Regions from separate parts of the Viridibacillus sp. FSL H8-0110 genome, predicted to be linked through region 3. Evidence: riboswitches for the same ligand, from Rfam matches in the RefSeq annotation. Region 3 holds a riboswitch; each other region holds the start of a gene.
The links. Region 3 has a riboswitch for S-adenosylmethionine ahead of MHH98_RS11575 (cyclase family protein). Riboswitches for the same ligand answer to the same signal wherever they lie in the genome.
Positions count from the first base shown of each region.

Region 1: it holds a riboswitch for S-adenosylmethionine, as region 3 does, so the genes downstream of both, MHH98_RS19970 (O-acetylhomoserine aminocarboxypropyltransferase/cysteine synthase family protein) here and MHH98_RS11575 (cyclase family protein) in region 3, are expected to answer to the same signal.
Region 2: it holds a riboswitch for S-adenosylmethionine, as region 3 does, so the genes downstream of both, MHH98_RS03885 (methionine ABC transporter ATP-binding protein) here and MHH98_RS11575 (cyclase family protein) in region 3, are expected to answer to the same signal.

Region 1 covers NZ_JBBOPJ010000001.1:4,035,130-4,038,406, forward strand. Annotated here, with positions in the region: gene MHH98_RS19970 (O-acetylhomoserine aminocarboxypropyltransferase/cysteine synthase family protein) at 448-1,743, opposite strand; SAM riboswitch class I at 1,860-1,973, opposite strand; gene MHH98_RS19975 (NADPH-dependent oxidoreductase) at 2,173-2,904, shown strand; gene MHH98_RS19980 (hypothetical protein) at 3,072-3,277, opposite strand, start outside.
Region 2 covers NZ_JBBOPJ010000001.1:785,653-788,929, forward strand. Annotated here, with positions in the region: gene MHH98_RS03865 (arsenate reductase family protein) at 1-160, shown strand, start outside; gene gcvH (glycine cleavage system protein GcvH) at 239-619, shown strand; gene MHH98_RS03875 (TOPRIM domain-containing protein) at 699-1,043, shown strand; gene MHH98_RS03880 (thioredoxin family protein) at 1,055-1,363, shown strand; SAM riboswitch class I at 1,420-1,526, shown strand; gene MHH98_RS03885 (methionine ABC transporter ATP-binding protein) at 1,653-2,678, shown strand; gene MHH98_RS03890 (methionine ABC transporter permease) at 2,671-3,277, shown strand, end outside.
Region 3 covers NZ_JBBOPJ010000001.1:2,311,739-2,315,015, forward strand. Annotated here, with positions in the region: gene MHH98_RS11565 (5-oxoprolinase subunit C family protein) at 1-568, shown strand, start outside; gene MHH98_RS11570 (GNAT family N-acetyltransferase) at 712-1,167, opposite strand; gene MHH98_RS11575 (cyclase family protein) at 1,222-1,959, opposite strand; SAM riboswitch class I at 2,038-2,133, opposite strand; gene MHH98_RS11580 (ATP-binding cassette domain-containing protein) at 2,609-3,277, opposite strand, start outside.

The DNA.
Region 1 (3,277 bases), 1.7 Mb from region 3:
ATTTTGTAGTTCCAATTCTGTTTGTTTTCTAGCACAACACCATATGATATTGACTTCTAAATAATTCAGAGAAAAGATATTTACTAATTATGTTGCTGTACAACTGTATTTAACCCCTTTACAGCGTATATCCCCCATAATCCCCTTACGAATAGTTTTTCAAATAGCGTTTAGCAATTATATCAATTACTAATACACTGTACTTCAATTTTTTTACTTATTGATGATTCTAGACTATAAATGAACAGATTACAAGAAAAATCTTTCCGGAAAGGACAATTGTTTTTCTCAGAAGGTCACACAAGCCAAGAATAACAACACTTTAACTGTATTTTGGAATTTCAGATTAAATGTTACTAGTTTAAAAATAACGATTTGAAAAGAAAAAAGGACGACATAATGCCCCTCGTCATCCCTTGAATTAGCCTTTTCTTCATTAATAAATACTTACTTTGTAACAACAGCTTCTGTTACTTTTGCGAAGGCGTTATCTAGTGCTTCTATAATATCCTCAATTGCTTCTAAACCAATTGATAATCGTACAAGCTCTTCAGAAACACCCGCTAATACTAATTCTACTGCACTTAACTGTTGGTGTGTTGTAGATGCTGGATGGATAATTAATGAACGCGCATCACCTACATTTGCTACATGCGAGAATAACTCAATGTTATCAATTAACTGGCGACCAGCTTCACGGCCACCTTTAATACCGAATGTTAATACTGATCCGAACCCATTTTTTAAATACTTTTTCGCATTTTCGTGAGTTGCACTGTCTTCAAATCCATTGAAACTAACCCACTCAACATTTTCATGACCACGCAAGTATTCAGCTACTTTTTTAGCATTCTCATTATGTCGTGGTACACGTAAATGTAATGTTTCAAGACCTTGAATTAACTGGAATGCATTGTCAGGACTTAATGTTGGACCAAAATCACGTAACAATTGAACGCGTAATCGAGTTGCGAATGCAGCACTTGCAGCATCAACACCGTAGCGAATACCATGGTAAGATGCATCTGGTTCTGTATAGTCAGGGAATTTCCCTTGCGTCCAATCAAATTTACCAGCATCGACAGCGACACCACCGATTACTGTACCGTGGCCACCAATCCATTTTGTTGCAGAGTGCACTACAATATCAGCACCGAACTCTATTGGATTTGAACCATATGGTGATGGGAATGTATTATCAACAATTAGTGGAATCTCATTTTCATGTGCGATATTTGCCAAAGCTTCAATATCCACTACAGTTAAACTTGGATTACCTATTGTTTCCACATAAATCGCTTTTGTATTTTCTTGAATCGCTGTACGGAAGTTTTCTGGATCTCTTTCATCTACAAATGAGGCTGTAATACCATAGCGTGGTAAAGTATTGGCTAACAAATTATATGTACCGCCATATAAACTACCTGAAGCAACAATATGATCGCCTGCGCGTGCAATATTTAAAATTGAAAATGAAATAGCAGCCATTCCTGAAGATAGTGCTACTGCCGCTGTTCCACCTTCTAATAGTGCAACACGTTTTTCAAATACATCGACAGTTGGGTTCATAATACGAGAATAAATATTACCGGGTTCTTCAAGTGCAAATAGTTTTTGAGCATGCTCCGTACTATTAAAAGCATAAGCAGTTGTACGATAAATTGGTACAGCACGAGCACCTGTTGTTGGATCTGCTACTTGGCCACCGTGTAATAATAAAGTTTCTGGACGTAAATTTGTCATCATTCATTCCTCCTAAATGTATTTTTGAGATGGCAAATCGGAGGTGTGAGGAGGATTTTTTGGAAAAATAAAAACCCTCTTCGCTAAGAAGAGGGTTGCATAAGCAATTTTTCCTCCCCTTATCTGTCAGATCCGATTAAAAATCTGTAGGAATTAGCACCATTGTGAGTTCGTCACTCACCGGTTGCTGGGCATCGCAGGGCCTATCCCTCCGCCGCTCTTGATAAGAGTATTTGATTCAGTTCCATCTTGTTGACAAGTATAGAAGATAAATCAAACTAATGTCAATACTTTTATTTGTTTTTTCTGAACATTAAATTTAATAGATACAATTTTTAGATAGATGAATTTAATTTAAGTAGACTTTAAAATATGTTAGCCTAAAGATAGACAGTAAATATATATTATTTGGCAAAGGGGTTTCGGATAATGACAAGAGAATTACTACGTAGTCACGCTTCTGTGCGTAAATATACAGGAGAACTTATTTCTAAAGAAGTAGTTGTCGATTTAATTGAAACAGCACAAATGGCAGCGAGCTCTCATTTTGTACAAGCATATAGTGTCATTTGGGTTACAGATGAAGATAAAAAGAAAAAACTTGGAGAACTTTCGAATAATGAATTCCAATTTGGAACAGCGGGTGCTTCGTTTTTATTTTGTGTAGATTTTAAACGACTGCAAGTTGCGGGCCAAAAAAATGGTGTAGAAATTATTGCTGATTCTGCAGAGAACGTACTTGTAGGTGTAGCAGATGTTGCTCTTTTCGCTCAAAACTTCGTTATTGCAGCTGAAGACCAAGGTTACGGTATCTGTTATATTGGTGGAGCGCGTAATAATCCAAAAGAAATTAGTGAATTATTTGGTCTTCCTGAATATGTATTCCCGTTATTTGCTATGACGATTGGTGTACCTACAAAGCGTAATGAAACAAAACCTCGATTACCAGTTCAAGCTATACTACATGAAAACAATTATGATGTAGATCGATATGATACATTGTTAGATGAGTATGATGCAACAATGGAAGACTACTATGCAAGCCGCGGGTCTAATCGTAAAATGGCCAATTGGACAAAACAAATGGCGGATTTCTTAATAGAACAGCGTCGACCACATATCAATGAATTTTTAGCACAGAAAGGCTTCACTTGGAAGTAATAAAGAAAACTCTAAAATTAGGGATACCTAGTTTTAGAGTTTTTTTGCATGAGTTCAACCTATTATAAGTTGTTTTACTACGCCTCTTCTCCTTCACTTTGATAAATTACTATTCATAATCCCATTAAAAAACCTGCCACTATTTAGTGACAGGTAGGCATTTCATTTTATTCTTTGACTAAACCTTCGATTACTAGCTCTTTTACAGGTAGGAAAACTTCGCCTGAGTTGATATATTTCACTTCGACTGTGTCACCTTCTTGTAGATAAATAGCTAATGGTACAACTTCTGAGCTCACGCTATAGTTGTCTTTGTTATCTAACATAAACGATACTGTTGTGAAGTCGCCACTTTTCTCTTTATAAACGCGGA
Region 2 (3,277 bases), 1.5 Mb from region 3:
AGAGCTACAATTGAAAGATCGACTTGCTGATATGTCGGAAGATGAGCAATTAGAATTGCTTGCTTCGGATGGTATGTTAATCAAGCGTCCAATCGTTACAGACGGTAAAAAAGTGACGTTAGGATTTAAAGAATCAGACTTTGAACAGACATGGAAATAACACAGACATATGCTTGTTTTTACAATGGAAATATGTCAAACTTAAAGTGAATATAATTACATATTTGGAGGGGTATTCATGAGCACACCAAAAGACTTACGCTATTCTGAAGAACATGAATGGGTAAAAACTGAAGACGGAAAAGTACGTATCGGTATTACACATTTCGCACAATCTGAACTAGGCGATATCGTTTTTGTTGAACTTCCACAGGTTGGCGACGAATTAGTAGCAGACGAACCATTCGGCAGTGTTGAATCTGTAAAAACTGTATCAGAACTTTACGCACCGATTTCTGGTAAAGTTGTTGAAATTAACGAAGAGCTTGAAGAAAGCCCAGAGTTCGTTAACGAATCTCCATACGATAAAGCATGGATGGTTGTAGTTGAACCAGCTGATAACGCTCAAGTTGATGCATTATTAACTGCAGAACAATACGAAGCAATTATCGAAGAATAAGATCTGAAAACGCCGTGCATTTGCTCGGCGTTTTTTTAAACTTGGTAAACGGCAAAAAGTATTTGTTAGGAGGGTATATATGACTTTTAACAAGCTGATTATCGTGGAAGGGCGCCAAGATAAGTTGCGAATTGCGCCAATACTAGCAGAGAACATTCCGATAATATGTACGAATGGAACAGTTAGTGCAAGCCGATTAGAAGAAATCTTGGCACCATATGAGGACTGCGAATTGTATGCATTCTTTGATGCTGACTCATCGGGTGATAAGCTCCGTGCTCTTTTTAAAAGAGAGTTCCCAAATGCTCGTCATCTACACACCTCCTCTACTTATAAACAAGTAGAAGCTACTCCTAGAAGACATTTAGCTAGAATATTATTGGCGGCAAATTTTACAGTTCATAAAGAATATCTAATAGTATAGGAATGAAGAAGATGGAAGAATGGTCACGTGAACAATGGGAAGAAACTATGAAAAACTCCTCGCTTTCGGCTTTTTATTTGTATACACCATTATGTGGGACGTGTGCAGTTGCGTCGAAAATGATGGAAGTAGTAGAACATGTCGTTAGCGATATTCCTATTGGTAAAGCGAACTTGAATTATATACAAGATGTAGCGTTTGATTATGAAATAGAAAGTGTCCCATGCTTGATTATTTCGAAGAATGGGAAAATTCATGATAAAATCTATGCCTTTCAATCAGTACCTTTTTTGTTTGAAAAATTACGTCAAAACGATTGACGTTGAAGCAATAGCGTGATAAAGTAGCAAACATAACTAATTAAATATAGTCGTTACTCTTATTTAGAGAGGTGGAGGGAAGTGCCCAATGAAGCCCGGCAACCGTCATATTTATATGGCACGGTGCCAAATCACACAAAGTATTTACTTTGGAAGATGAGAGAACGGTTTTACGTATATAGCTTTGCGTTGAACCCTTCTGTTAATCTGCAGAAGGGTTTTTTTAGTTTCTAAGAGATGCCAGTAGAAAGTGCATACTTTTTAGTTTTAAAATAAAGGTGGTATGACAGTGATTCAGTTAGAAAATGTTATGAAAAAATATAAAACCGCTAACGGAGAGTTAACCGCTGTCAAAAATGTGAATTTATCTGTTGAAGACGGAGAAATATTCGGCATTATTGGATACAGCGGAGCAGGCAAGAGTACGCTCATTCGTTTATTAAATGGTTTGGAGCAACCGACGACCGGTAAAGTTGTTGTGAATGGTCAGGAAGTTTCGTCGATTAAAGGAAGTGCGTTACGTAATGCGCGTCAAAAAATCAGTATGATCTTCCAACATTTCAATTTACTTTGGTCACGTACTGTAGAAGAGAATATAGCATTTCCATTAGAAATTGCAGGTTTATCTAAGGCAGAACGTCAGAAAAAGGTATTAGATCTTATTGAATTAGTTGGTTTAAAAGGCAGAGAAAAGGCGTATCCTTCTCAATTATCAGGTGGTCAAAAGCAACGTGTAGGTATTGCTAGAGCACTGGCAAATAACCCAGAAGTACTGCTTTGTGATGAAGCTACTTCAGCACTTGATCCTGAAACAACGGATTCAATTTTAGATTTACTAGTCGATATCAATGAGAAATTAGGCTTAACTATTGTACTTATCACGCATGAGATGCATGTCATTCGTAAAATTTGTCATCGTGTGGCAGTAATGGAAGCTGGACAAGTTGTTGAAAATGGTGATGTTCTAGAAGTATTCCAATCACCACAAGCAGACGTTACAAAACGATTTGTTTCTCAAATTACAGATACGAATGAACGTAAAGAATCAATTGAACAAATTATTGAAAACTACCCATCAGGAACACTTGTAAAATTAATGTTTGTAGGCTCTTCAACTGGTCAGCCAGTTATTTCACATTTAAGCCGTGAACTTAATTTGGACGTGAATATTGTCCATGGTAATATTTCGCAAACGAAAAGCGGGCCATATGGCACGCTGATTATACAGTTAGATGGCAATAATGATAATGTACAAAAAGCAGTCACATATATGAATGAACATGGAGTAAAAACGGAGGTGATCGAAAATGCTTAATGATCTCTTCCCGAATGTACAATGGGACAGAATGTGGGAAGCAACGATAGAAACACTGTATATGACAGGTGTTGCTACAATTTTCACTTTTGTCATTGGTTTAGCTTTAGGTATTTTGCTGTTTTTGACGAGCCCTCAGCAATTATGGGCAAATAAATTAGTAAGTTGGTTAACAGGTTCGATCGTGAATATTTTCCGTTCGATTCCATTCATTATTTTAGTGATTCTATTAATACCATTTACGAAACTATTATTAGGCTCAATTCGAGGTCCCAATGCCGCATTACCAGCATTAATCATTGGAGCAGCACCGTTTTATGCGCGTATGGTTTTAATTGCGTTAAAAGAAATTGATAAAGGTGTCATCGAAGCGGCACGTTCAATGGGCGCAAAAACTTCTACGATTATCGGTAAAGTGTTAATCCCAGAGTCATTACCCGCATTAGTTTCGGGTATTACTGTAACAGCTATCGCACTTGTTGGATACACAGCAATGGCAGGTGTTATTGGGGCAGGTGGACTAGGGACATTAGCATTCTTAGACGGTTTCCAAAGAAGTCAAAGCGATGTAACTTTCGTTGCAACAATCCTTATTTTAG
Region 3 (3,277 bases):
AGCATTACAAAAGCAGGATGAAGTAATTATCGGACCTTATACTAAAAAAAATAAAGAAATACATCAATATGCAATACAACTAGTAGGTCCTGCTTCGTGGTCTGTAAATTACAACGAATTAATCTCATTAAATCAACAACAAACAATACGAGTGATGCCTAGTACTGAGTGGGATAGTTTTACCACTGAAAGTCAGCAGTGCTTAACAAACAACTCCTACACGCTTTCTACAGAGGCTGATCGTATGGGGTACCGCTTTGAGGGACCAGCATTATCTTTGACAGAGAAATTCGAATTATTATCAGAGGCTGTTACGTTTGGTACCGTTCAAATCCCACCTAGTGGTAAACCGATTATTTTAATGGCTGATCGCCAAACAACTGGTGGTTACCCGAAAATGGTTCAAGTCATTACTGCTGATTTAGCTAGCCTTGCACAGTTACAAACAGGTGCTAAAATTCATTTCGAACTAGTAACATTAGAAGAAGCTCAACAAGCATTAATAGCAAATGAGCAAAAAATAAAAACCATTGCTGCTGCTATTCGCTGTTCTGCAAAGCTTTCTTAATATTAAAAAGAGTGCCTTGTATTGTCCAACTAAAATATAGAAGAACAAAAAGAAAAAGCATGTTTTGAATGAAGATTATTCAAAACATGCTCTTATTGTTTTTTATTTAATCTTTTTGTTAATAGAATGATTAATCAATATACTTATAACTCTAATGTCATAAATACACTATTCGGCTCCTCAATGTAATTAGAAAATGGCCTACAATATTGAAACCCATTTTTCAAATACAGCTTCTTTGCGGGTTCAAAAGCCTCCATTGAACCTGTTTCTAAACTTAAACGCTTATAATTGCGGTGCCTAGCCTCTTCAATAATATGCTCAAGCATACGCCCTGCAACGCCTCTCCGTAAGTATAATGAAGAAGTACGCATGGATTTTATTTCACCATGGTGTGCATCCAGTTCTTTTAGTGCTCCGCAACCAATTAATGCACCGCCTTCCCATGCACTCCAGAAAGTAATTTCTGTTTTTTTCAATTCCTCGATAGTTAACGCATGTATACTTTCTGGTGGAGAATTTAGTGCCATACCTTGAAGATGCTCCTCCAACAACGCTTTAACTTCATCTCTTGATAAATCATCAATTTTAATATCCAAAGAGTTCACCTTCAGTTTCAATTATTCATTTGCTAGTATTTTTTAGATGAATATTTAAGGCAGAATAGCAAATGATCGAACTGGGAAGCCAGAAGCCTTCTCAGGTTTAGGAACGATGTTAAAGATGACAGCCCCTTTTGCAGGTAGCTGGTCTAGATTAGTAAGCAACTCTACTTGATATGTATCTTGTTCCAATACATATAGTTCACCTAGTAATGCATTGTTTTGACGGTATAAAATGCTAGAATCCGTATCAAAAGTTTCATGCCCTACTGCTTTGATATGACGCTCTTCAAACAAGAACTTAAGTGCATCTACTGACCATCCTGGTGCATGTGGATTTCCATCTGCATCAAAGTTATTAAATGCTTCAACATCAGGCCAACGTTTGCTCCAATCCGTACGAAGAGCAACAAATGTACCTGCCTCAATTTCTCCATGTTCGGCCTCAAATTTCAAAATATCTTCAACTGCAATGGTGAAATCATGATTTTCTGCTGCATCTTTAGAATGATCTATTACAACAAGGGGCAATGCAAGCTCTTTTAAATCTAATTCTTCTAAATAACGAGCATCACGAACAAAGTGAATAGGTGCATCTAAATGTGTTCCATACTGTCCAGCAAATGCAAAATTCTGAGCAAAAAAGCCATCATCATGTGAAAATAGAGTTGTTTTTTCTAACCCTTTAAATGCGTTGAAACGTGGTGTTTCTGCTCCAAAAGTATGTGTTAAATCAATCCATTTCTTTTCCTTTAACGTTTGTAGTGCATTGATTAATTCTGTTGACATATCCATCACCTCATCATTTTTTTAAAACAAAAAAACCTCTCCTTGATAAGAAGAGGTTGGCGATATGTCCATGCACTCTTCTTATCTTCAAGCATACGCTTCTGGAATTAGCACGGTACATCGTCCGTTGCTGAGATTTCATAGGGCCAGTCCCTCCACCTCTCTGGATAAGAAAAAAGTTATTTTGTTGATTCTTAATTTACAACTTTAGAAATCTATTGTCAATGAAAATTTTAGAAAATTCTTTATAATATATGACTCTTATAATCAATTATGATAACTTTTCCTTCTAAATTAAAGGCATCAGATACGATTCTAGCCTCGTTTGATACCAAATACTATCCATCTAGCATCTATATCTTCATTCACATATTTTTTATTGTTGTATTCTATATTACTTAATGAACGAACTATCTTTACATCGGAGTTAATGAATTCCTCTTGCAAATCTTCATGGTTGTTTGTGATCAAGTATGCATGGGTCCATAACCAATCTCCAATCTTTTGTCTAACCAGGTTGACAATTTTAATCCAACAATCCCTCTTCTGAATAGCATAAAAACTCATTTGCAATTTTTTATTGCAAATGAGTTTTCTTCATTGCGTGACAGCTAATCTTTACTTAAATATCACATTTTTTATATTTAATTTAATTATTTTGCTCAAGGAATTGATATATCCCCATCATCTCTCGCTTATTCAAATCACGAATACGATTGAAAATTGGAATATGAGCTACAGCCTCAAGATTTGGACTTTCAGCAACAACATCACTTACTTTGCCAGTTAACCATGTTTGCACGTCTATGCCATCTACGATTTCCTTACGCCCTTCATCATTGATGCCACTTTCATAACAACTAACACATGGTACTGATAATTTATACACACCATCATGTAGTCCATCTTCAGAAATTACTTTCTTCCCTTTACAGAAAGGACATTGATGACTTTTTTTAATCTTATTAATTTGAGTGACAATTTTTTTGTAACCAAACGCTTCATAGACATAGGTAAGCTTTTTATATTTACCATTGGTGAAATACTTATCAATGATCGTTTCTCTCGTTTCGGTAATATTGTCAAAATCACAGATGGTGATCCGATTATTCATGCTGATGGATTCGATATTGCCGCTAATACTGCCCCAAAAAGGTAGTACATTTTGTAAAACCATTTCATAATGGGCAAAGCTTCCCTGCTCCAGTTCAAACATTTTCAAAGCAACCTGTGTTCCCCTAGGTAATAAGGAGACATCTTCAGTCAAAGTCATATCACCACCGACGATAGCTTTTAGTTTTTCTAGTATCTGTAACTT